DNA from 3 places in the Candidatus Symbiopectobacterium sp. NZEC127 genome. Region 2 is predicted to be linked to each of the others. Evidence: predicted binding sites of a transcription regulator. Region 2 holds the regulator's gene; each other region holds the start of a gene.

Region 1 (7,752 bases), on a different contig from region 2:
GACCGCCCGCGCCCGCGCAATCAAGGTGTCCAGCGGGTTTTCTGTGCCCAGCACGTTAGAGACCTGAGTCACTGCCAGCAAGCGGGTACGCTTATCCAGCAGTGCATCCAGTTGGCTTAAATCCAGCGTACCTTGCGCCGTCAATGGCAGCACGCGCAGCTCAACGCCTTGGCGTTCAGCCAGCATTTGCCACGGCACGATATTGGCATGGTGCTCCATTTCGGTGATCAGAATATTGTCACCGGCTTCAATAAAAGCGCTGCCATAGCTGTTGGCGACCAGATTGATCGCTTCCGTGGTGCCACGCACAAAGACGATCTCTTCCGCCGAGGCCGCGTTGATATAGCGCGCAACCTGCTCACGCACCGCTTCCATCGCGCTGGTGGCCTTGGCGCTTAGCGTATGAATGCCACGGTGCACCGCAGCATATTCATTACTGTAAAACGCCACTTCCCGGTCAATCACCGCCTGCGGTTTCTGCGCGCTGGCCGCGCTGTCCAGGTAGGCCAGAGGCTGCCCGTTGACCTGCTGCGCCAGCACCGGGAAATCGCGGCGAATCCGCTCAATCGGATAATTCATCAGACTACTCCTGCCGCGTTCGGCAGGCGCAACGCAATACGCTGCAACACCGCCTCTTGCAGCGTGTCGTTATCCAACGCTTCCGTCAATTCGGCGGCAAACGCGTAAATGATCATCTGCTGTGCATCCTGCTGTGAAATACCGCGCGAACGCAGGTAGAACAGTTGCTCTTCATCAATGCGCCCCACCGTGGCACCGTGGCTGCACTTCACATCATCGGCATAAATCTCGAGCTGCGGCTTGGTATCCACTTCCGCCAGACGCCCCAGCAGCAGGTTGTTGTTGGTCATCTGTCCGTCGGTCTTCAATGCGCCCGGCGCAACCTTGATCATACCGTTGAACACCGCCCGGGCTTTGTCACTGACAATCGCCTTGTGCAGTTGGCGGCTTTCGCCGTGGCCCTGATTATGTTCAAGGTAGGTGCGGGTATCGCACACTTCGCTGCCAATCGGCAAAATCAGGCTATTGATAGAGAGGTTGACGCCTTCACCGTTGATTTGCGCGCTGGTGTGATGCCGGGTTAATCCGGCACCCAGCAAGAAACTGTGGCTGCGCACGCGCGCATCCCGTTCCAACACCAAATCGTTGTGTGCAAAGTGATAACTGGCGGCAGCCTCAAAGGCCAGCTTGAGGTGTTTTACCTGGCTGTTGGCAGCGGCGTGCACCGTCAGGCGCGTACCGGTGAAGTGCGCCTTGTCATCCAGGCTGACGTAGTGCTCGATAATCGCTGCGCTGGCCCCCGCCCCGACATACAGATGGTGGCGTTGGTGTGCCATATTCAGGCTGGCAGACTGCCCGCTGCTGATATGCAGAATATACAGCGGTTTCTCCGCCTGGCATCCCGTCGGTAAACGGATGGCGGTGTGCTGCGCCGCCAGACTTTCCGTCAGGTGCAAAAACAGTTCCGGCTGAACGGCCGCCAGATCGGTGGGTGCCGCATGGGGCGCATTCACCGCAATCTGGTAGGGGCCCCACTGCGCATCGCTCAACGCCGCGTTGAATACGCCATCGACAAACACCAGACGCCAACTCTCCAGCGCCAGTGCGTGTGCGGCCAACGTCTCTTCATCAACGGACACGGCATCCGGCGCGCTGAACGTCTGCGCCAGCAACCCATCCAACAGCGTATATTTCCAATGTTCGTGCTTGCGCCCCGGCAAGCCGAGCCGCATCACTTCCTGCCAGTGATGCTGAGCACTGGGTGCATCCGCCGCGCGTGACGCGTTAAACAACGCCTGCCACTGCTGGAGCGTTTTGGCCTGTTTTTCAGCCAGCGTGTTACTGTTGGTCGGTAAGCCAGCCATAGCCTTGCTCCTCCAACTGTTTCACCAGCGAAAAATCACCGGATTTAACGATACGACCTTGATAAAGCACGTGCACATAATCGGGTTGGATATAATCCAGAATACGCTGGTAGTGGGTCACGATAATAAACGCACGTTGCTGGTTACGCAGCGCGTTAACGCCGTTGGCAACAATCTTCAGCGCATCGATATCCAGTCCGGAGTCCGTCTCATCCAGAATACACAGCTCCGGCTCCAGCGCCGCCATTTGCAGAATGTCATTACGTTTTTTCTCGCCGCCGGAAAAACCCACGTTAACCGAACGGGTCAACAAATCTGCCGGCATTTTTAGCAGTTTGATTTTATCTTCAATAAAATCGGCGAAATCGAAGCGGTCCAGCGGCTCTTGCTCGCGGTATTTGCGCACGGCGTTTACGGCGGTTTGCAAAAAGAACTGGTTACTGACGCCGGGGATCTCAACCGGGTATTGGAAGGCCATAAAGATGCCCTCACCGGCGCGATCTTCCGGATCTAACTCCAGCAAGTCTTTGCCTTTGAACGCCACCGTGCCGTCGTTCACTTCATAATCTTCACGGCCCGCAAGCGTGGCGGAAAGCGTACTTTTACCAGAACCGTTGGGTCCCATGATGGCGTGAACTTCACCGGGTTTTACCTCGAGGTTCAGTCCGTTCAGGATCGCCTTACCTTCAACGCTTACGTGTAAATTCTTAATGCTTAACATAGTTTATCCTTGCGGCGTCGTGCCGAGCACGCCTGATAACATCAATTCGCGTGGGGTGCTGTCAGATTGACATTCGGCACCCCGCTGCATTTTTAGTCTGCGACGCACTTAGCCGACGCTGTGTTCCAGACTGATCGCCAGAAGCTTCTGCGCTTCGACGGCAAATTCCAGCGGCAGCTCCGAGAACACATCCTTACAGAATCCGTTCACGATCATCGAAATAGCATCGTCTTCACTAATGCCGCGTTGCAGGCAATAGAACAGTTGGTCTTCGCCAATGCGTGAGGTTGTCGCCTCGTGCTCCAGCTGCGCGCTGTTGTTACGCACTTCCACATAAGGGAAAGTGTGCGCGCCGCAGTCGCTGCCAATCAGCATCGAGTCGCACTGGGTGAAGTTGCGCGCATTGGTGGCGCTCGGCATGATTTTCACCAGACCGCGGTAGGTGTTCTCACTGTGTCCGGCAGAGATCCCTTTGGAGATAATCGTGGAACGGGTGTTCTTGCCGATGTGGATCATCTTGGTCCCGGTATCCGCCTGCTGATGCCCGCTGGTCAGCGCAACAGAGAAGAATTCACCCACCGAGTTATCTCCGCGCAAAATCACACTCGGGTATTTCCAGGTGATGGCGGAGCCCGTTTCAGACTGGGTCCAGGACATCTTGGCATACTCGCCGGCACAGAGCGCGCGCTTGGTAACAAAGTTAAGGATACCGCCCTTGGCATCCTGACCGGAGAACCAGTTCTGCACCGTGGAGTATTTGACCTCAGCGTTTTTGTTGACGATCACTTCCACCACGGCGGCATGCAGTTGGTAGCTGTCGCGCACTGGCGCTGAGCATCCTTCGATATAGCTGACATAGCTGTCGTCATCGGCAATCAGGATGGTGCGTTCAAACTGCCCGGTTTTCGCCGCATTGATGCGGAAATAGGTGGAGAGCTCCATCGGACAACGCACGCCTTTGGGTATATAGACAAAGGTGCCGTCAGAGGCTACCGCGGCATTGAGCGCGGCAAAAAAGTTATCGTTGGCAGGCACTACCGTGCCGAGGTATTGGCGCACCAGATCGGGATGTTCCTGAATCGCCTCGCTGAACGAGCAGAAAATAATCCCCTGCTGCGCCAGCTCTTCACGGTAGGTGGTCGCCACCGATACCGAGTCAAAAATCGCATCCACCGCCACGGCTTGCCCTTCGCGCACTGGCACGCCGAGCTGATTGAAGGCATTTTCAACTTCAGCAGTCAGGTAGCTGTTCACCTCGGCAATGCTGGACTGCTGCTTGGCGCCGGGTTCAGAGCCGCAGGTGTCATCACAGTGGCCGCAAGAGGGTGCTGAATAATAGCTGTATTCCTGATAGTCCAGCTTGTCATAGTGCGCTTTTAGCCAGTGCGGCTCCTCCATCTCCAGCCAGGCGCGATAGGCATTGAGACGGAACTCCAGCATCCACTCAGGTTCGTTGCGTTTGGCGGAGATCGCTCGCACCACCTCTTCATTGACGCCACGCCCCAGTTGGTCTGTGGCCAGTTCGGTGAAAAAGCCCTCTTTGTAGCGGCCATCCCCCATCCAGATTTGCACATCGTCGGGTACATCTACATTGCTACGCGCCATATCAGTCATCACTCAACGCCAAAGCTTTCGCCACACCCGCAGGCATGCTGCGCTTTGGGATTATTAAATTTGAAAATCTGGTTCAAGCCTTCACGCACATAATCCAGTTCGGTACCATCGATAAAGGGCATCGCCTTTAGGGGTACGTACAAATGTGCGCCCTCGCGCTCGAACACCAGGTCGCCGGCATCCGGTGCGTTGACCAGATCCAGCACATAACCAAACCCTGCACATCCTGATTGCTTGACGCTCAAACGTAACCCTTTCACCGTGTCATCAGACTGGACCAGGCGCAGGATCTGTTGAGCGGCGCTGGCCGTCAGCGTCAGCCCTTTCCAGGTGTTTTCATCCAGTGAAAATGTTTCTACGTTTCCCGTTTGCATCCGCCATACCTCGTTTCAGAAAAGCTCTGTCTGAGCCTAATGTTAGTGATAATGATTATTGCTTCAACCTCTTGTTTCGAAGGGGTATTTGTAACATTTCACCGCAACCTGAAAAAAAACGATTTTTTTTTGCCTGTCAGCACGTTCATAAGCTGACAATAAAAAAATAACCTGTTGATATAAAATAACTAATTTACCACCACGTGACAGACAGATGAATTAGTATAAACATATTGTTATCATAATTATAACATTCATAGACGATACCTATTTTTAAAACAGGAAAAATCGTGACCGTTTTTATCGTTTGATTGCGCATTTATTGACCATAAAAAGACTTATCGGGCCGTACACTTTTTTTTTCGCAGGCACCGGGTGATAGGTTGATCCCGATGAACATTAGAAATATGATAATGATTATCATTAATATCCATGGTAATCCCTATGCAATCCGTGAACGCCTGGCTACAGCATCAGATTGACGAGTACAAGTTCTTGATCCGGGATGTCACCGTGGATTTCTATATGGCCGAAGCGCGGTTGAATCGGCACGAAAGCCATATCGACCACTTGCGCCGCTACCACAATGCCTGCATGGAGATGATCGATCTGTGCCGGAAGAACGGCGACGATGAGAGCTATTTGCACGCCCTGGTCAAATTGCATAACCGCTTGATTAAAGAAATCAACAATGAAGGGCGTTGCCACCTTTTTCGCGTGCAGAGTTACTACTTTGCACGCAACACGCTAAAGCTGATTTGCCACCAGCTCAGCCTTGAAGGCTGTTGGGATAAGGCCACCGCGTTTCAGACCGATTTTGTGCGGCGCGTCCCCTTTTTGCCTTGACGAGCGCAAGAATGAAAATGCGCGCCGATTGGCGCGCATTTTACCGTTACGGCGAGATCAAGGCGTCACCACTGCCGTGGTGAGACGAGAAGTGCAACACAGACGGTTACTCTCGTCGTAGATGTCAATTTGCCACACCTGATTGCGACGCCCCACGTGCAGTGCGCGACACACGCCACGCACGTGTCCTGAAGTCACTGCGCGCAGATGGTTGGCATTAATCTCCATCCCCACCACGCGCTGTTCTCCTTCGGTACACAGGTAGCCTGCAACCGAGCCGAGCGACTCCGCCAGCACCACCGATGCTCCGCCGTGCAGCAGGCCGAAGGATTGGCGCGTGCGCGCATCCACCGGCATTGTGCCTTCCAGGGTATCTTCTGCAATATGGGTAAAACGGATCCCCAGATGCTCCATCATACAGCCCAGGCTGTGCTGGTTAATCAGCTCCAGCGTAGCCGCTCTTTTCCACAACATAACGCTCTCCTGTCAGACGAGATCCAGTAATGCCTGCAACGGATGACGCAATCCTTGGCCTTCCATACGCTTCACCTGACTGCGGCATGAATAGCCGGTTGTCAGACAACGCGTGGAGGGTAATTTTTGCAACGCCTGCTGCCAGGACAAGGCATAGATCCCCTTGGAGTCAGCCAGGTTCTTGCTTTCATGACCATAGGTGCCAGCCATACCACAGCAACCGACGTTGACGTTTTCCAGTCGGACACCGAAACGGGCAAAGATATCGGCCCACTGTTTGCTGCTGGTCGGCAGCGAAGTTGATTCGGTACAGTGACCAAACAGATACCAGGCATCATCGCGCGGTGCGGCCGTCGGTGTTCTCGCCGACAGCAGCGGCAGCAGCCACTCATGCACCAGTTGCACCTGAAAATCGCCGCGTTTGTCACCCAGAATTTCGCGGTATTCATCGCGATAACAGAGCACCAGCGCCGGATCGACGCCAATCATCGGCATACCCAGCCTGGCGACCCGGTTCAGGAAATCCGAGGTTTTCGCCGCCGTTTTAGCAAAACGCGTTAAAAAGCCTTTGATATGCTGCGGCTTACCGTTGGGTGAAAAGGGCAGCAGTACCGGCTTGAGATCCAGTTTTTCCACCAGATGCACCAAATCGGCTACCACTTGCGCGTCGTAATAGCTGGTAAACGGGTCCTGCACGATCAGCACGTAGCGATCGCGTGACGCTGCGGCGACGCTTTCCAACTGCTCAAGCGTAGTCGTCATTGCCGGGTGTCCGGCAAATTGCTGACGTAGCGAAGGAGAAGAGAGTAACGGCAGATCGGTCATACCGATCGTCCGGCGGCTCAAGGCGTCAACCAGTGGCATTTTCAGGAAGAAGTTGAAGGTCTTGGGACTCAGCGCCATCAACGGCGCGTAACTTTCCACACTGGCCACCAGATAATCACGCGCGGGACGTAAATAACGCGTGTGATAAAGCTGGAGAAAACGCGCGCGGAATCCCGGCACATCTATCTTGATCGGGCATTGGGTTGAACAGGCTTTACAGGCCAGACACCCGGACATGGACGCTTTCACTTCGTGAGAGAAGTCATACTCGCCCTGGTGCGCGCGCCAGCTGTTACGCGTCTTTTCAATCAAGCCACGCAGGCTTGGTCCCCGCTCGGCCAACGACTGCTCCAGCGTCACCGGATCGACGCCCTGTTCGGCAAGCAAGCGCAGCCATTCGCGCACCAGCGTCGCTCGCCCTTTCGGCGAATGAATACGGTTGCCGGTGATCTTCATGGAAGGACACATCGGGCTGTTCACGTCAAAGTTGAAGCACAGACCGTTGCCGTTGCACTCCATCGCACCACGGAACGACGTACGTACCGCCAGCGGAATGCGGCGATCGAAGGTGCCACGCTTCTCGGCATCAATACGCATCATCGGCGCATCGACGGCCAACGGCGCGCAAATCTTGCCGGGATTGAGGCGGTTATGCGGATCGAAGGCGGCTTTGATGCGCCGCAGTTCGTTATACAGTGCTTCGCCAAAAAATGCCGGGCTGTATTCGGCGCGGAACCCCTTACCGTGTTCCCCCCATAGCAGGCCGCCATATTTGGCCGTCAGCGCAACAATCTGATCGGAAAGGTGTTTCATCAACACTTCCTGTTGCGGATCGCACATATCGAGCGCCGGGCGCACGTGCAGCACGCCCGCATCCACGTGACCAAACATGCCGTAGGTCAGGTTGTGGCTATCGAGCAGCGCACGGAACTCAACGATGTAATCCGCCAGATGCTGCGGCGGCACACAGGTATCTTCCGCAAACGGGATCGGCTTGGCCTGCCCTTTACTGTTA
Region 2 (7,752 bases):
CCATAAACAGGTGAATCTTGCCATAGGCGGTCATTTTCTCTTCATAGCGTTGGCACTCGGCCATCACATCTGGGGCGTTACCGTTCAACAGGTTAATATTTTCCTGCTGAATATCAACGTGATTGAAGAAATTCTCATACATGAAGGTGTGATAGCTTTGCGGATGTTCGGCTGGCAGACCGACATATTCATCCATATTAAACGTCACCACGTGTTTAAAGCTGACCAGCCCCGCGTTGTGCATCACGATAAGCGCTTTATAGGCTTCTAACGGTGAGCTGCCTGTTGGGAGGCCCAGCACAAAAGGGCGCTCGGCGCTGGGGTTAAAAGCATTGATGCGCTGCACAATGTGTCGTGCCGCCCATTTGCCTACCTGCTCTGATGTGGCTACGGGAATAAGTCTCATACATAAATCTCCGGATAAGCGTTCCAAAACCAGTGAACCAATTTGCTGCTGTCTGGATGATAAAGACAGGTTATTAGTTAGTCTAGCCTGTTTTTTTTTATCTTGAAATAAGGTGAGTTAATCGATAGGTATAATGATTTAATATGCGGGTGTTTTGCGCGTTCTGTCACAGAATGTTAGGGTTTAATTTGCGTGGCGAATTATTTTTTTTACACTTCAAGCACAAGCCGCCTTGAATGGGATGGCTGCTGTGAATGGGTTTAACGGGCAGTTTGGTATCCCCTGGCGGGAGAGAGAGGATAATGTGAGTGTTCTTAGCTATTTACAAAGGGTAGGCCGTGCGCTGATGGTACCTGTGGCGACGTTGCCAGCCGCCGCGATTCTCATGGGGATAGGGTACTGGATCGATCCCAACGGTTGGGGCAGTGAGAGCGCGCTGGCGGCGTTGCTGATCAAATCCGGTGCCGCAATCATTGAAAACATGGGGGTGCTGTTTGCGGTGGGTATCGCTTATGGCATGTCCAAAGATAAAGACGGGGCGGCGGCGTTAACCGGATTCGTCGGTTTTCTGGTGCTGACCACGTTGTGCTCTCCCGCAGCCGTTTCGATGATCCAGCATATTCCGTTGGCCGAAGTGCCCAAGGCATTCAGCAAAATCCAAAACCAGTTTATTGGTATTCTGGTCGGTATTATTTCGGCGGAACTCTACAACCGTTACAGCCATGTCAAACTGCCCGAGGCATTGTCGTTTTTCAGCGGGCGTCGACTGGTGCCTATTTTGACCTCATTCCTGATGATCGCTGTTGCCTTCATCCTGATGTATGTCTGGCCGGTGATTTATAGTGCGCTGGTCACACTGGGCGAGCATATCCAGCAGTTGGGATCGGTGGGGGCCGGCGTGTACGCGTTCTTCAACCGCCTGCTGATCCCTGTAGGCCTGCACCATGCGTTGAACTCGGTATTTTGGTTTGATGTGGCGGGCATTAACGATATTCCGAATTTCCTCGGTGGACAGCAGTCGATTGATGCGGGCAAAGCGGTTGTTGGCATCACGGGACGCTATCAGGCGGGGTTCTTCCCCATCATGATGTTTGGTTTACCGGGTGCGGCATTAGCGATTTATCACTGCTCGCGTCCGGAAAACAAAAGCAAAGTGGCGGGGATTATGATGGCCGCCGCGTTTGCCGCTTTCTTCACCGGGATCACCGAGCCGCTTGAGTTTTCGTTTATGTTCGTAGCGCCCGTGCTGTATCTGCTGCATGCCGTGTTGACCGGGATTTCGGTGTTCATTGCGGCAAGCATGCATTGGATTTCCGGGTTCGGTTTTAGTGCCGGGCTGGTGGATATGGTACTTCAATCACGTAACCCGTTAGCTACCCAGTGGTATATGCTGATTCCGCAAGGGCTGATGTTCTTTGTTATTTACTATGTGACGTTCCGTTTCACCATCAAACGTTTCAACTTGCTGACGCCGGGGCGCGAGCCGTCGGTTGATGGTGGCGAAGCGGAGGGTGTGACGCTACATCAAAGCGTTGCCGAAAAGAAGGTGAATGATACGACATCTCTGGCTCAGGGGTATTTGGCGGCGCTGGGCGGTAAAGCCAATCTGGTCGGGATTGATGCCTGTATCACGCGTCTGCGGCTGAATGTGGTGGATTCTGCGCAAGTGGATGAGGCCCAGGCGAAACGCCTGGGGGCGGCGGGGGTTATCCGCTTGAATAAACAGAATGTGCAAATTGTTGTGGGGACGCAGGCGGAGGCGATCGCTACGGCCTTGAAGCAAATTCACCACGAGCAGTGATGGTGTTGTTAGCGTTGAATGGTGCGGCGTGGGGTATTCCTCACGCCGCATTTTTTATCGCCGTTAGCATAACAGGACGCCCGTTTTAGATTACTTCATGCGTAATCATCCGTTGTTTTGCCTCTTTCTGTGTATTTCATAAAATTTAGTGCAAGTAACAGTTGTGTCCTGCCGTAGCTTGTTGGATCATTGCGGGTTATGTGTCGTTTTGCATCGAGGAATCAAGCATGAGTGAGGCCGAAGCCCGCCCAACCAATTTTATCCGTCAGATCATTGATGAAGATCTGGCGTCTGGAAAACACAGCCTGGTACAAACCCGTTTTCCGCCGGAACCCAATGGCTACTTGCATATCGGCCATGCCAAGTCCATTTGCCTCAATTTTGGGGTGGCGCAAGATTACAACGGTCAATGTAATCTGCGTTTTGATGACACCAACCCGGTGAAAGAGGATATCGAGTACGTCGAGTCCATCAAGCAGGATGTGCAATGGTTGGGTTTCACCTGGAGCGGTGAGATTCGCTATTCTTCTGATTATTTTGACCAGTTGCATCTATATGCGGTCGAACTGATTGGTAAAGGGCTGGCCTATGTGGATGAACTCTCTCCCGAGCAGATCCGCGAATACCGTGGCACGCTGACCTCCCCTGGTAAAAACAGCCCTTACCGCGATCGCAGCGTTCAGGAAAACCTGAACCTGTTTGAAAAAATGCGCAACGGCGGGTTTGCTGAGGGCACCGCATGTCTGCGCGCCAAGATTGACATGGCATCACCGTTCATCGTGATGCGCGATCCGGTCCTGTACCGCATCAAATTTGCCGAGCATCACCAGACCGGGAAAAAGTGGTGCATCTATCCCATGTACGATTTCACGCACTGCATTTCCGATGCGCTGGAAGGGATTACGCACTCACTGTGCACGCTGGAGTTCCAGGACAACCGCCGCCTGTACGATTGGGTGTTGGACAACATCACCATTCCTTGTCATCCGCGTCAGTATGAATTCTCGCGCTTGAACCTGGAATATGCGGTGACGTCCAAACGCAAACTGAATCAACTGGTGACGGAAAAAGTGGTTGAAGGCTGGGACGATCCTCGCATGCCAACCATCTCCGGCCTGCGCCGCCGTGGTTACACAGCTGCCTCCGTGCGTGAGTTTTGTCGTCGTATCGGCGTGACCAAACAGGATAATAATGTCGAAATGGCGGCGCTGGAATCCTGTATTCGTGACGATCTGAATGAGCATGCGCCGCGCGCCATGGCGGTGTTGGATCCGGTAAAAGTGGTTATCGAGAATCTGCCAGAAGGCCACGAAGAGTGGGTTTCCATGCCGAATCATCCGAATCAGCCGGAAATGGGAACGCGTCAGGTGCCGTTCAGCCGTGAGATTTATATCGATCGTGCCGATTTCCGTGAAGAAGCGAACAAACAGTACAAGCGTCTGGTACTGGGTAAAGAAGTGCGTTTGCGCAATGCGTATGTCATCAAGGCGGAACGGGTTGAGAAAGATGAACAGGGCGTTATCACCGCGCTGTATTGCACTTATGATGCCGAAACGTTGAGTAAAGACCCGGCTGACGGGCGTAAAGTGAAGGGCGTTATTCATTGGGTTTCTGCCGCACATGCGCTACCGGCTGAGTTCCGCCTTTACGATCGCCTGTTCAACATGCCAAATCCAGGTGCGGCGGATGACTTCCTCGCAACCATCAACCCGGATTCGCTAAAAGTGGCTCAGGGCTTTGTTGAACCGAGTTTGGCAAAGGCAGAAGTAGAAAAAGCGTATCAGTTTGAACGCGAAGGGTATTTCTGTGCCGATCGCCGCTATTCGAGCGAAACGCATCTGGTGTTTAACCGCACGGTAGGTCTGCGTGATACCTGGGTTGGCTGAGGCCAGCGTTTGACTGAAATGAAAAAACCGCCTGTTTGGGCGGTTTTTTTATGGCATCAATCAGAAAAAACCTGACTTATTTTGGGTCGTGGAGCGTTTCTTCTTCGCGGCAGTCGCCCGTACTGCAATGGCCATAGAGGTATAAACTGTGGTTAGTCAGTTTGATACCGTGTCTGTCTGCGATTTCGCGCTGACGCGCTTCGATAGATTCATCACGGAATTCAATAACGCGTCCGCAATCCAGGCAAATAAGATGGTCATGGTGGTGTTGCTGTGTCAGCTCGAACACTGACTTACCACCTTCAAAATTATGACGGGTGACAATACCGGCATCATCAAACTGGTTAAGCACGCGATAAACGGTCGCAAGACCGATCTCTTCGCCCATATCTATCAGTTTTTTATACAAATCTTCCGCGCTGACGTGATGACACTCCGGATCCTGCAACACTTCCAGAATCTTCAGTCTTGGCAGAGTGACTTTCAAGCCGGCCTTCTTTAATGCGGTGTTATTGTCAGTCATGCGGGTTTAGTCCTGTTGCTTTCTCGTCGATGGGGGCAATTAAGCCTATGACATCGGTCGGCTCAAAAATTGTAATGGCGTCTCAATTATAGAACCGCGCATTAAAAATGAAAACCATGGGATGTTAACAATACCGTCTCCATAAAGAAAGTGTGCATTTGCGCGCAATCTCTTGTTGTAAAATGGAGAAAATTGATAAACGTACAAAACCGATGGGTACTATTGTACAGGCTTAGACCAGGAAGTTAAAAAAATGTTTCTATTAATTTAATCGGTTTTATCTATTAATAAAGCCCTGACATTGCTATCAGGGCTTTTATGTAAAACAGTGGCGATCAACCGGCCAGTGATTTCAGGTTGAGCTCTTCGCTGATTTGTTTGACCCAGGCACTCACGCGTTCACCGGTCAGTTCAGGTTGACGGTCTTCATCAATCGCCAGACCGATAAAGTGGTTGTCGTCTGCCAACCCTTTAGAGGCTTCGAAATAGTAACCTTCCGTTGACCAATTGCCGACAATCGTTGCCCCGCGCGGTTCAATAATGTCGCGCAGCGTTCCCATCGCGTCACAAAAGTATTCGGCGTAATCTTCCTGGTCACCACAGCCAAACAGGGCAACGATTTTTCCATTGAAATCAATTTCTTCCAATGTCGGGAAGAAATCGTCCCAATCGCACTGGGCCTCACCATAGTACCAGGTCGGAATACCCAGCAGCAGGATATCAAACGCTTCGATATCTTCTTTGCTGCTCTTGGCGATGTCATGAACCTCTGCAACATCACTGCCCAGTTGCTGTTGGATTGTCTTGGCAATGTTTTCGGTATTGCCGGTGTCACTGCCAAAGAAAATGCCTATGAGTGCCATGGATAAAATAACCTCTTTATTCTTAATGGTATGGTGCGGTTTATCACCTACATATCAAGTAATAATATCAGACGCAGGGGGTAGGAGAAACTTGTATCTTTTCCCTGACCCAAAGCGAAAATAACCGCTATTAAGTCAGGGTTTTTATCACATAGCTCATTTGCGCAATTCCGCCAGTTTTTTTAATTACTTTAGCGGCGGCATTGTTATCACCCGTTTCCCTATCTTTGTGAAAAATATGAGTAATAACTAATTTTTAGTCACAGCGTGCTGTAGATCACGGAGGGAAACTACTAAATATTCTTTTAATATTGACGATGAAAGTAGAAGGTTCGCTGTGTGCTTGCAAACGTGAAGCATCGCGTGTTTTTCCCGTTAGGGATTGTTTCAAACCTGATGATTTTTTTAAAAATAATAACCCTACCGTACGTTATTTTATATCTGGAGCTGGCTTATGCAATTTTTTAGAAACATCGCCATCAGAACGGCAATGTTATGGGTTTTAGGGGTTTTCTGTGTGCTTTGGGGCGGTGTTTCCGTCTACACCATTTTCTCCTTCAAAGAGATGACCACGACCTCACAGACCAGTACCTTACTGGTCCATAACATGAATTTAGTCAATCAGGGCAACGATCAATATTTTCGCATGGTAACCCGTTTGGCACGGGTAGTGGATTGGCGTCGTAACGGTGAAAACACCCTGGCGGATAAAGAACAGGCGTCAGCATTGACGGCATTGAACAACCTGAAATCCGATCTGGCCACCTTTAGCAGCATCGATCATGCGGGGTTGGATGCCGCGCTGGCTGAAGCGGTGGTCCGCGATTGGGGCAACCTGATTACCCAAGGCGTTGATCCGATGTTTCAAAAGGCGCAGGCCAACGCGTTGGATGAATATCAACGCTATGCCAAGGAAACGGTGCCTGCCCTCAGTCGTCAATTCGGGGCCTCGGTAAACGCGTTTAACAAGGCAGGCTCCGATAAGTTTGCCGCAGCGGGCGTGCGTTTTCAGCAAATCACTGCCGTTGGTCAAAATATTTTGCTGACGGGATTGATTGTTGGGCTGCTGCTGCTGTTTTTCACCGATCGCTATCTGGTGGCCTGTTTGGTGAAGCCACTCGATACGCTACGCGATCACTTCAGCGCTATCGCTTCCGGGCAACTCGGCAAGCCGATTCATGATTTTGGTCGTAACTGTGTGGGGCGGTTGCTGCCTCTGCTGCGGAATATGCAAACCAGTCTGGCGACGACGGTAAGCACCATTCGTTCCAGCACCGATGCCATCTACCTTGGCGCATCCGAGATTGCTTCCGGCAATAATGACCTTTCATCGCGTACTGAACATCAGGCTTCCGCACTGGAAGAGACGGCGGCCAGCATGGAGCAGTTGACCGCAACCGTCAAACAGAATGCGGAAAACGCCAATCACGCGAGCCAATTGGCGTTGCAAGCGTCCAATACGGCGAGAAAAGGGGGCGAGATTGTCGATAACGTGGTGAAAACCATGGCGGAGATTTCAGGAAGTTCAAAACGCATCGCCGAGATCACTACGGTGATCAACGGTATTGCGTTCCAGACCAACATCCTGGCGCTTAATGCCGCCGTTGAAGCGGCGAGGGCCGGTGAACAAGGGCGCGGTTTTGCGGTGGTCGCCGGTGAAGTACGCAGTCTGGCGCAGCGCAGTGCGCAGGCGGCAAAAGAGATCGAAGGGTTGATCGCCGAATCCGCCCACTGTGTGGGCACTGGCTCTCAGCTGGTTGAAGATGCTGGCGTGACCATGAGTGACATTGTTCGTGCCGTGACCAATGTGACGGACATCATGGGGGAAATTGCCTCGGCATCCGGTGAGCAAAGCAAAGGTATCGCGCAGGTTGGACAAGCGGTGGCGGAAATGGACAGCGTGACGCAGCAAAATGCGGCATTGGTGGAGCAGGCTTCTGCGGCCGCGCTGTCGTTGGAAGAGCAGGCTGCGGTGCTCAACCGGACAGTGGCCGTGTTCCAACTGTCAGAGTCCGCCGTGCCGGTGGCCGTTCCTGCTGCGGCGCCAGTCGCTGCTCTGGCGCGTGCTGGCAGTGCGACAACCGTCAAAAAGGCGTTGCCACCGGGAAACGATAACTGGGAAAAATTTTAATCGAGCGGTTTACCGAACAATGCCGTTACCAGGGAGGGAGACAGGGCGTCATGGATGACGCCGGAAATCAACGTATCAGGATGAAAGGTCTTTGTCCGCCAGTTGCGCCAGCAACATGCGCTCAATGAGTTCACTACGGCTG
Region 3 (7,752 bases), on a different contig from region 2:
AACATCATGTCGTTGGGCGGCATCGCCATCGCCATCGGAGCCATGGTGGATGCGGCTATTGTGATGATAGAAAACATGCACAAGGTGCTGGAACAGTGGCGACATGAGCATCCAAACCAGCAACCCGCCTCTGATGACTATTGGAAGATAGCCGAAAAGGCCGCAGTGGAGGTGGGTCCCGCACTCTTCTGTAGTTTGCTGATCATTACTCTGTCGTTTATTCCGGTGTTTTCGCTCGAAGCGCAGGAAGGCAAAATGTTTGCCCCGCTCGCCTTCACCAAAACCTACGCCATGGCGGTGTCCGCCGGGCTGGGCATTACGCTGGTGCCGGTGCTGATGGGCTATTTTATTCGTGGAAAAATTCCTGATGAGCACGCCAATCCGCTCAACCGCTGGCTGATCCGTGCCTATGAGCCGCTGCTGGATCGGGTATTACAGTGGCCAAAAGTGACGCTGGCCGTAGCGGGAATGTTGCTGCTGGCGACGCTCTATCCGCTTTCTCAATTGGGCAGCGAATTTATGCCCGCGTTGGATGAAGGCGACTTGCTCTACATGCCCTCCACCCTGCCGGGAATATCCGCACGGGAAGCAGGACGGTTATTGCAACAGACGGATCGGCTGATCAAAACCGTGCCGGAAGTCGACACCGTGTTCGGCAAAGCGGGTCGGGCAGAAACCGCCACCGACCCCGCACCGTTGACCATGATCGAAACCACCATACGTTTTAAGCCCAAAGATCAGTGGCGGCCCGGCATGACCATGGACAAGTTGGTCAGTGAACTCGACGGCATTGTGAAAGTACCGGGGATCGCCAATATCTGGGTCCCGCCCATCCGCAACCGGTTGGATATGCTGGCGACGGGGATCAAAAGCCCGGTGGGCATCAAAGTGAACGGCAGCAATATCGCGCAAATTGAAACCGTGGCCGAGCAGATTGAACAGGTGGTGCGCGGCGTTCCCGGCGTCACCTCTGCGCTGGCAGAGCGTCTGGCCGGTGGTCGCTATATTGATATCGATATCGATCGCGCCAAGGCGGCGCGTTATGGCGTGTCGGTCAAAGAGCTGCAATCCATCGTGTCTGTAGTGGTTGGTGGGGAAAATATTGGCGAAACCATTGAGGGGCGCGAACGTTATCCTATCAACCTGCGCTATCCGCGTGAGATCCGCGATTCGCTGCAAAAACTCAAGAATTTACCGGTCATTACCGCAAGCGGTGGGCAAATTTCGCTCTCGGAACTGGCCGATATTCGCATCAGCGACGGGCCGCCCATGCTGAAAAGTGAAAACGCACGTCTTTCGGATTGGATCTATGTCGATATTCGCGGCCGCGATCTGAAATCTGCCGTGCAGGATATGCAACGTGCGGTAGAACAGCAGGTGCAATTGCCAGAAGGCGTGTCGCTAAGCTGGTCTGGACAATTTGAGTATCTTGAGCGCGCGACGGCCAAACTCAAAGTGGTATTGCCGTTCACACTGTTGATTATCTTTATCCTGCTCTATGTGACGTTCAGCAAGGTGAAGGATGCGCTGTTGATCATGGGCACCCTGCCCTTTTCGCTGATTGGTGGCGTATGGCTGCTTTATCTGCTGGGCTATAACTTATCGGTAGCGGCGGCGGTGGGCTTTATCGCGCTTGCCGGGGTAGCGGCCGAGTTCGGCGTTATCATGGTGTTATACCTCAACCACGCCATTGAAAAACGTCAACAATCCGATGAGACGCTGGCGCTCCCTTTGCTGCGCGAGGCCATTCATGAAGGTGCCGTGTTGCGCGTGCGCCCCAAAGTGATGACAGTCGCCACCATCATGGCCGGGCTATTGCCTATTATGTGGGGCGGTGGCACGGGAGCGGAGGTGATGCAACGCATTGCCGCACCGATGGTGGGCGGCATGGTAACAGCCCCCTTGCTGTCGATGCTGGTGATCCCCGCGTTCTACTTGCTGACCCACCGTAAACGAGGCGATAGCGCCTGAGTGGCAATCCCGTGATGTCGGCCCATACTCATCTTGGGCCGACAGGCTATTGCTGTGAGCTGAAACGAGCAAGCCATAACGTGATAATGAGCAAAGTTAATGCAGATAAATCAGGTTTATCGGTGACTATTGATTGCCGTTAATTGCAGCGCAGCAATATAATGAGATCAGTTATCACTGAAATCTTAGGAATGAAGGAGTTTAGCTATGGCTGTAACTAAGCTGGTACTGGTGAGACACGGTGAAAGCCAGTGGAACAATGAAAACCGCTTCACAGGCTGGTACGATGTTGATCTGTCCGATAAGGGCCGTTCAGAAGCCAAAGCCGCTGGTACATTGCTGAAAAATGAAGGTTTCTCCTTCGATTTCGCTTATACCTCTGTGCTGAAACGCGCCATTCACACGCTGTGGAACATCCTGGACGAGCTGGATCAGGCTTGGCTGCCGGTGGAAAAGAGCTGGAAACTGAACGAACGCCACTACGGCGCGTTGCAGGGTCTGAACAAAGCAGAAACCGCAGAAAAATACGGTGATGATCAGGTTAAACAATGGCGTCGTGGTTTTGCTATCACTCCGCCTGCGCTGACCCGTGAAGATGAGCGTTTCCCTGGCCACGATCCGCGCTACGCGTCTCTGACTGACGCTGAACTGCCGCAGACCGAAAGCCTGGCGCTGACCATTGAACGCGTTGTGCCGTTCTGGAACGAAACCATTCTGCCACGCATCAAAAGCGGTGAGCGCGTTATTATCGCTGCACACGGTAACTCCCTGCGTGCGCTGGTGAAATACCTGGACAACATGGGCGAAGATGAAATCCTTGAGCTGAATATCCCGACTGGCGTGCCGTTGGTGTATGAGTTCGATGAAAACTTCAAGCCTATCAAACACTACTATCTGGGTGACGCTGACGAAATCGCAGCGAAAGCCGCTGCTGTTGCCAATCAGGGCAAAGCTAAATAAGATCTGTTTGATGTGTAGTAACAAAAAACCCGGCATATGCCGGGTTTTTTTATTGCTTTAGCACAGTGCCCTCTGCGTCAGGCGAAGGCACGCCCTGTTAATTGCCAACAGGGCCTGTATAAAACGTCAACGCATCGGCTTGATAACGGCGTTCTCTGGAATGCCGATTCCAAAGTTAACAACGGGCCCGACGCCTTGATAGTGTCAGGCCTGTTCAAGGCCGTAACATCATCACTATGACATGGCAGGAGGCTGTGTTTTGCGGAGGTGATGCCTTGAGTAAAAAAAAGAAATCTGCTGTAGCGATGAAGCGCACCGCATTACCCTCGGGTTATGCCAGTATCCACAATGGTATCGTAGCGTTGCTCGATGATGCTCGCCACACCGTTGCCTACAGCGTCAATGCATTGATGACAGCGAGCTATTGGGATATTGGCCGACGCGTTATTGAGGCCGAGCAGAAGGGCAGACGTCGAGCCGGTTACGGCGAGCAATTGATTGCGCGCTTATCCAATGATCTGACAGCACGGTTTGGACGCGGCTTCAGCGTGGATAATCTGGAAAATATGCGCCGATTCTTCCTCACCTACTCACGTTCAATGATTTCCGAGACAGTGTCTCGGAAATCTGGCAAGCAACGCGATCCGACAAATTCCGAGACACTGTCTCGGAATTTTGAACTCACTGAACTGGCACAGTTTTTCACACTGCCTTGGTCAGCCTATGTTCGTCTGTTATCGGTCAAGGATGCCTATGCCCGCCAATTCTATGAAACCGAAGCGCTACAAGGCGGCTGGAGTGTGCGACAACTCGACCGACAAATCAGTAGCCAGTTTTATGAGCGCACTGCGCTTTCCCGTGATAAAGCAGCCATGCTGGTCACTGGCTCAATACCGAAGCAACAAGACATTGTTACTCCCAATGAGGCGATCAAAGATCCTTACGTGCTGGAGTTTCTCGATCTCAAAGACGAGTATTCAGAGTCCGATCTGGAAGAAGCGTTAATCCATCGATTAGAGGACTTTCTGCTGGAACTCGGTGATGGTTTTACCTTTATCGGACGACAGCGACGACTACGCATTGATCAGACCTGGTATCGCGTTGATCTGCTATTCTTTCATCGCCAGTTGCGCTGTCTGGTCATCGTTGATTTAAAACTCGGTAGTCTGACTCATGGGGATGTAGGCCAGATGCATATGTACTGTAACTATGCCAAAGAACATTGGACCTTGCCTGACGAGAATCCTCCCGTGGGCTTAATTCTCTGTGCTGACAGAGGTCATGCTTTAGCAAGATATGCCTTGGAAGGACTCCCTACCAAGGTGATGGCAGCAAACTTTCGCACGGTGCTGCCAAATGCTGAGTTACTGCAAGAAGAGCTTGAAAATACACAACGTATGCTGGCCTCGCGCGGGGTGACACAACCCGTCTCGGATGCCAAAAAGTAAACATTCCTATTCATCAGACGTTCCTGACCCTTTCAGGGGTCAGGAACAAGCGATGTGCTCGTTAACCACTTTTTACGCGCGTCGCGTTTTAACCGCCGCAGCCAACTGTCGCAGCAGCGTTTCAGTATCTTCCCAACCGATACACGCATCTGTCACACTGCGGCCATAAACCAGCGGTTCGCCGCTTTCCAGGCTCTGATTGCCTTCCACCAGGTGGCTCTCCACCATCACACCGGTGATGGCGCGTTCACCGCCAGCAATCTGCGTGCAAACATCCGTCCCCACGTCCATCTGCTTCTTGAACTGTTTGCTGCTGTTGGCATGACTGAAATCGATCATCACCTGCGGGCGCAGTCCGGCTTTTTCCAGCCCATCCTTAACGGCACTAACGTGCTCGGCGCTGTAATTGGGCGCTTTTCCACCACGCAAAATAATGTGGCAATCGTTGTTACCACTGGTGTTGACGATGGCAGAGTGGCCCCATTTGGTCACCGACAGGAAGCAGTGCGGCGCACTCGCGGCGTTAATCGCATCGATCGCCACTTTAATCGTGCCATCGGTGCCGTTTTTGAAACCAACCGGACAAGAGAGACCAGAAGCCAGTTCGCGGTGTACCTGAGATTCCGTGGTGCGTGCGCCGATGGCACCCCAGCTCATCAAATCTGCCAGATACTGCGGCGAGATCATGTCCAGAAACTCACCCGCAGCAGGTAACCCGCTATCATTGATTTCTACCAACAGTTGACGGGCGATACGCAATCCATCGTTAATCTGATAGCTGTTATCCATATGCGGATCGTTAATCAGCCCTTTCCAACCCACAGTAGTGCGCGGTTTCTCGAAATAGACACGCATCACCACTTCCAGTTCGTCGCTTAATTCATTGCGCAGCGTGAGCAAACGTGCGGCGTATTCTTTTGCAGCCTTGGTATCATGAATCGAGCACGGGCCAATCACCACCAGCAGACGATCGTCAGTGCCATGCAGAATCTTGTGAATTGCCGAGCGGGTAAATGAGACCGTTTCTGCCGCACGCGCGGTGGCCGGAAATTTCTCCAACAGCGCGACAGGAGGTAACAACTCTTTGATCTCTTTAATTCTTAAGTCATCATTTTGGTAATTCATCATTCATCCATCGATTCTTGCGCAGAACATGCCACATCTTGCCAATAGGAAACGGTTGCAGGGTGATTACCCTGGCGTTTAAAACGGAACTGTCCATATTGCAGTGCACAAATGATAAGTCAAGCGTATGGCGTACCCACAACAATATCGCGTAATTTTACGCGATAAAATGCTGTTAGCTTAGCGCTACGCCGCGTTTTCCAACGCGTTGGTTACGCTCGACGCTGTAGGTACGATGGCGTTGGACGCTGGCGCGCTTCCTTGATCCACAACCAGGTGCCGTTGAGGGCAATCCCCGTCAAAATCAGGTATTCCAGCGCCATCACATAAACGCCCTGATAGGTGAAGATCACCACGCTGATAATGTTAATCACAACCCACAGTATCCAGTTTTCTACATACTTACGCGTCATCAGCACCATGGCGATCATGGAGAGCACCATCATGCAGGAATCCCAGAAGGGAAATGCATCCGGCTGCAATGTCGGCATGGTCACCTGAACGCCCATGCTCTGCATCACGGTCACTGCGACGCCAGTCAGCGCGGCAAACACCGCATCAATGTAGACCGTCATCAAACCAATCGCGAGTGCGCCCAGCACTGACCAGGCAAGTAATCTGGGGAGTGGCAGCCAGCGTATTTTCAAGGCGATATCCTGCTGTTCCGTGCGCCGCGTCCAGGCATACCAGCCATAGACATTCGCCACAAAGAAAAAGATTTGCAGCAGCAGGCTGGCATAGAGCTGAATCTGGAAAAAAATAACGGCAAACAACGAGACGTTGATCAAACCAAACAGGTAATTAATGGTTTTTTCCAGACTGGCAAGCCAGATGCACAACAGGCCGCACAGCGCGCCAACGGCTTCAATCCAGGAAAGATCGTACCCTCCCGTACCGAACGGGATATGAATCAAAATGTTGCTGGTACTGAAAAAGTCCATCTTGCCACCCCATGTTTATCATCAAATGAGGAAATCCTGCTTCTGCCAGACTCCCAGGCGGGGTATATGGTAGCAGCCGGTTAGCAAGAAGGCACTTAAAGTTTTGCATACTAAACAAATAATGAATAATACGTTTAATTATCCCCTTTTGTTTAGCGGATATAAAACTAACCGAACCAGCGATGCCAATAAATCGACAACGGGATAATAAATAACAGCGCAGGTAGGAAATTCACCACGGCAAACATTTTGATCTGCGCAATACGCAAGCCTACCGCCATCATGATAATGCCGCCACAGGCTGCAAAATCGCCCATGGTGATGTCATTCATAAACGGCATGATCAATTGCGCGGAAAAAAACAGCAGCGCCTGAACCAGAAATTGCGGCACAGCAATTGAAATTACCGCTGCGCCGAGCGTAATGGAAAAAATCAGCGCAGTGAACACATCCAGTGCCGATTTAATAATCAGCAGTTGATAGTCCCCCGTCAGCCCTTCCGTCAGCGCGCCAACCACCCCCGTACCGCTGGCACAGAACAGCACGATTAAGGCAGTGAAATTCTGCGTATACACGTCCGTCGGCAGTTTGTGCCGGGGCGGTGGCAGAACACGACTTAACACCCGTTGGATCCAGATGCCTGCGAGCTGAATACCGTGCTCCAATCGCAACAGTTCGCCCAATGCAACACCCAGCACCACTGCCAGTGCAACAGCGGGTAATTGATGCACCTTGATAACCAAGGTTATCCCCATCGCAATAGAGATCATGGCAAACGCAGGGGGAAGACCATCGCGAAGGCGCTGGGGAATAAAACGACTCAGGGAAATGCCGAGTACGCCGCCAATAATAATGGCGGAACCGTTAATCAGAGGACCAATCATAACACTCCTTACACCCACATCTGCGTGTTACAGACAACGAGACTTCAGTGGGTTTGCCCTGGCAATCACAGGCGGGCAGAAAAATACAAAGAACCTACTATACTCCCACCAGACCCCGGCAGGATGCAATATCAGGTATAAGTCAACCAGACGCGCTTAGGTGAGTCATCATAATTGAGCACTTACGTTTATGTAAGTACTTACTAAAAGTTATTTAAGGCCTTATAGTGAGTTCTATATCAATCACGCCATCCGGCGAAGGAGTAGGATCATGACGATTGCCGTTACGGGAGCCACCGGCCAACTGGGCCAGTTAGTTATCACCAAACTCAAAGAAAAAACGGCTGGCAGTAATATTGTCGCGTTAGTGCGCAGCCCAGAAAAAGCCAAAAGCCTGGGTGTCACCGCCCGCGCAGCCGATTA

The links. Region 2 encodes Fur, which represses iron uptake genes when iron is present. Its sites were predicted from a motif close to ATAATAATGAGAACNACTATCAA; they were not measured.
Region 1: the regulator Fur is predicted to act here: its motif matches at 4,632-4,654, upstream of sufA (Fe-S cluster assembly scaffold SufA).
Region 3: the regulator Fur is predicted to act here: its motif matches at 2,127-2,149, upstream of gpmA (2,3-diphosphoglycerate-dependent phosphoglycerate mutase).

What each region holds. Positions count from the first base shown of each region.
Region 1 is NZ_JAGFPG010000001.1:1,375,647-1,383,398, forward strand. It holds gene sufS (cysteine desulfurase SufS) at 1-579, opposite strand, end outside; gene sufD (Fe-S cluster assembly protein SufD) at 579-1,883, opposite strand; gene sufC (Fe-S cluster assembly ATPase SufC) at 1,858-2,604, opposite strand; gene sufB (Fe-S cluster assembly protein SufB) at 2,713-4,209, opposite strand; gene sufA (Fe-S cluster assembly scaffold SufA) at 4,218-4,592, opposite strand; gene J5069_RS06290 (hypothetical protein) at 5,037-5,438, shown strand; gene J5069_RS06295 (hotdog fold thioesterase) at 5,496-5,912, opposite strand; gene J5069_RS06300 (FAD-binding and (Fe-S)-binding domain-containing protein) at 5,925-7,752, opposite strand, start outside.
Region 2 is NZ_JAGFPG010000004.1:361,896-369,647, forward strand. It holds gene nagB (glucosamine-6-phosphate deaminase) at 1-406, opposite strand, end outside; gene nagE (N-acetylglucosamine-specific PTS transporter subunit IIBC) at 711-2,207, shown strand; gene glnS (glutamine--tRNA ligase) at 2,435-4,093, shown strand; gene fur (ferric iron uptake transcriptional regulator) at 4,170-4,616, opposite strand; gene fldA (flavodoxin FldA) at 4,952-5,479, opposite strand; gene J5069_RS17400 (methyl-accepting chemotaxis protein) at 5,934-7,610, shown strand; gene ybfE (LexA regulated protein) at 7,686-7,752, opposite strand, start outside.
Region 3 is NZ_JAGFPG010000009.1:5,163-12,914, reverse strand. It holds gene J5069_RS22220 (efflux RND transporter permease subunit) at 1-1,971, shown strand, start outside; gene gpmA (2,3-diphosphoglycerate-dependent phosphoglycerate mutase) at 2,179-2,931, shown strand; gene J5069_RS22210 (PDDEXK nuclease domain-containing protein) at 3,237-4,379, shown strand; gene aroG (3-deoxy-7-phosphoheptulonate synthase AroG) at 4,452-5,504, opposite strand; gene pnuC (nicotinamide riboside transporter PnuC) at 5,717-6,445, opposite strand; gene J5069_RS22195 (DUF554 domain-containing protein) at 6,613-7,329, opposite strand; gene J5069_RS22190 (SDR family oxidoreductase) at 7,601-7,752, shown strand, end outside.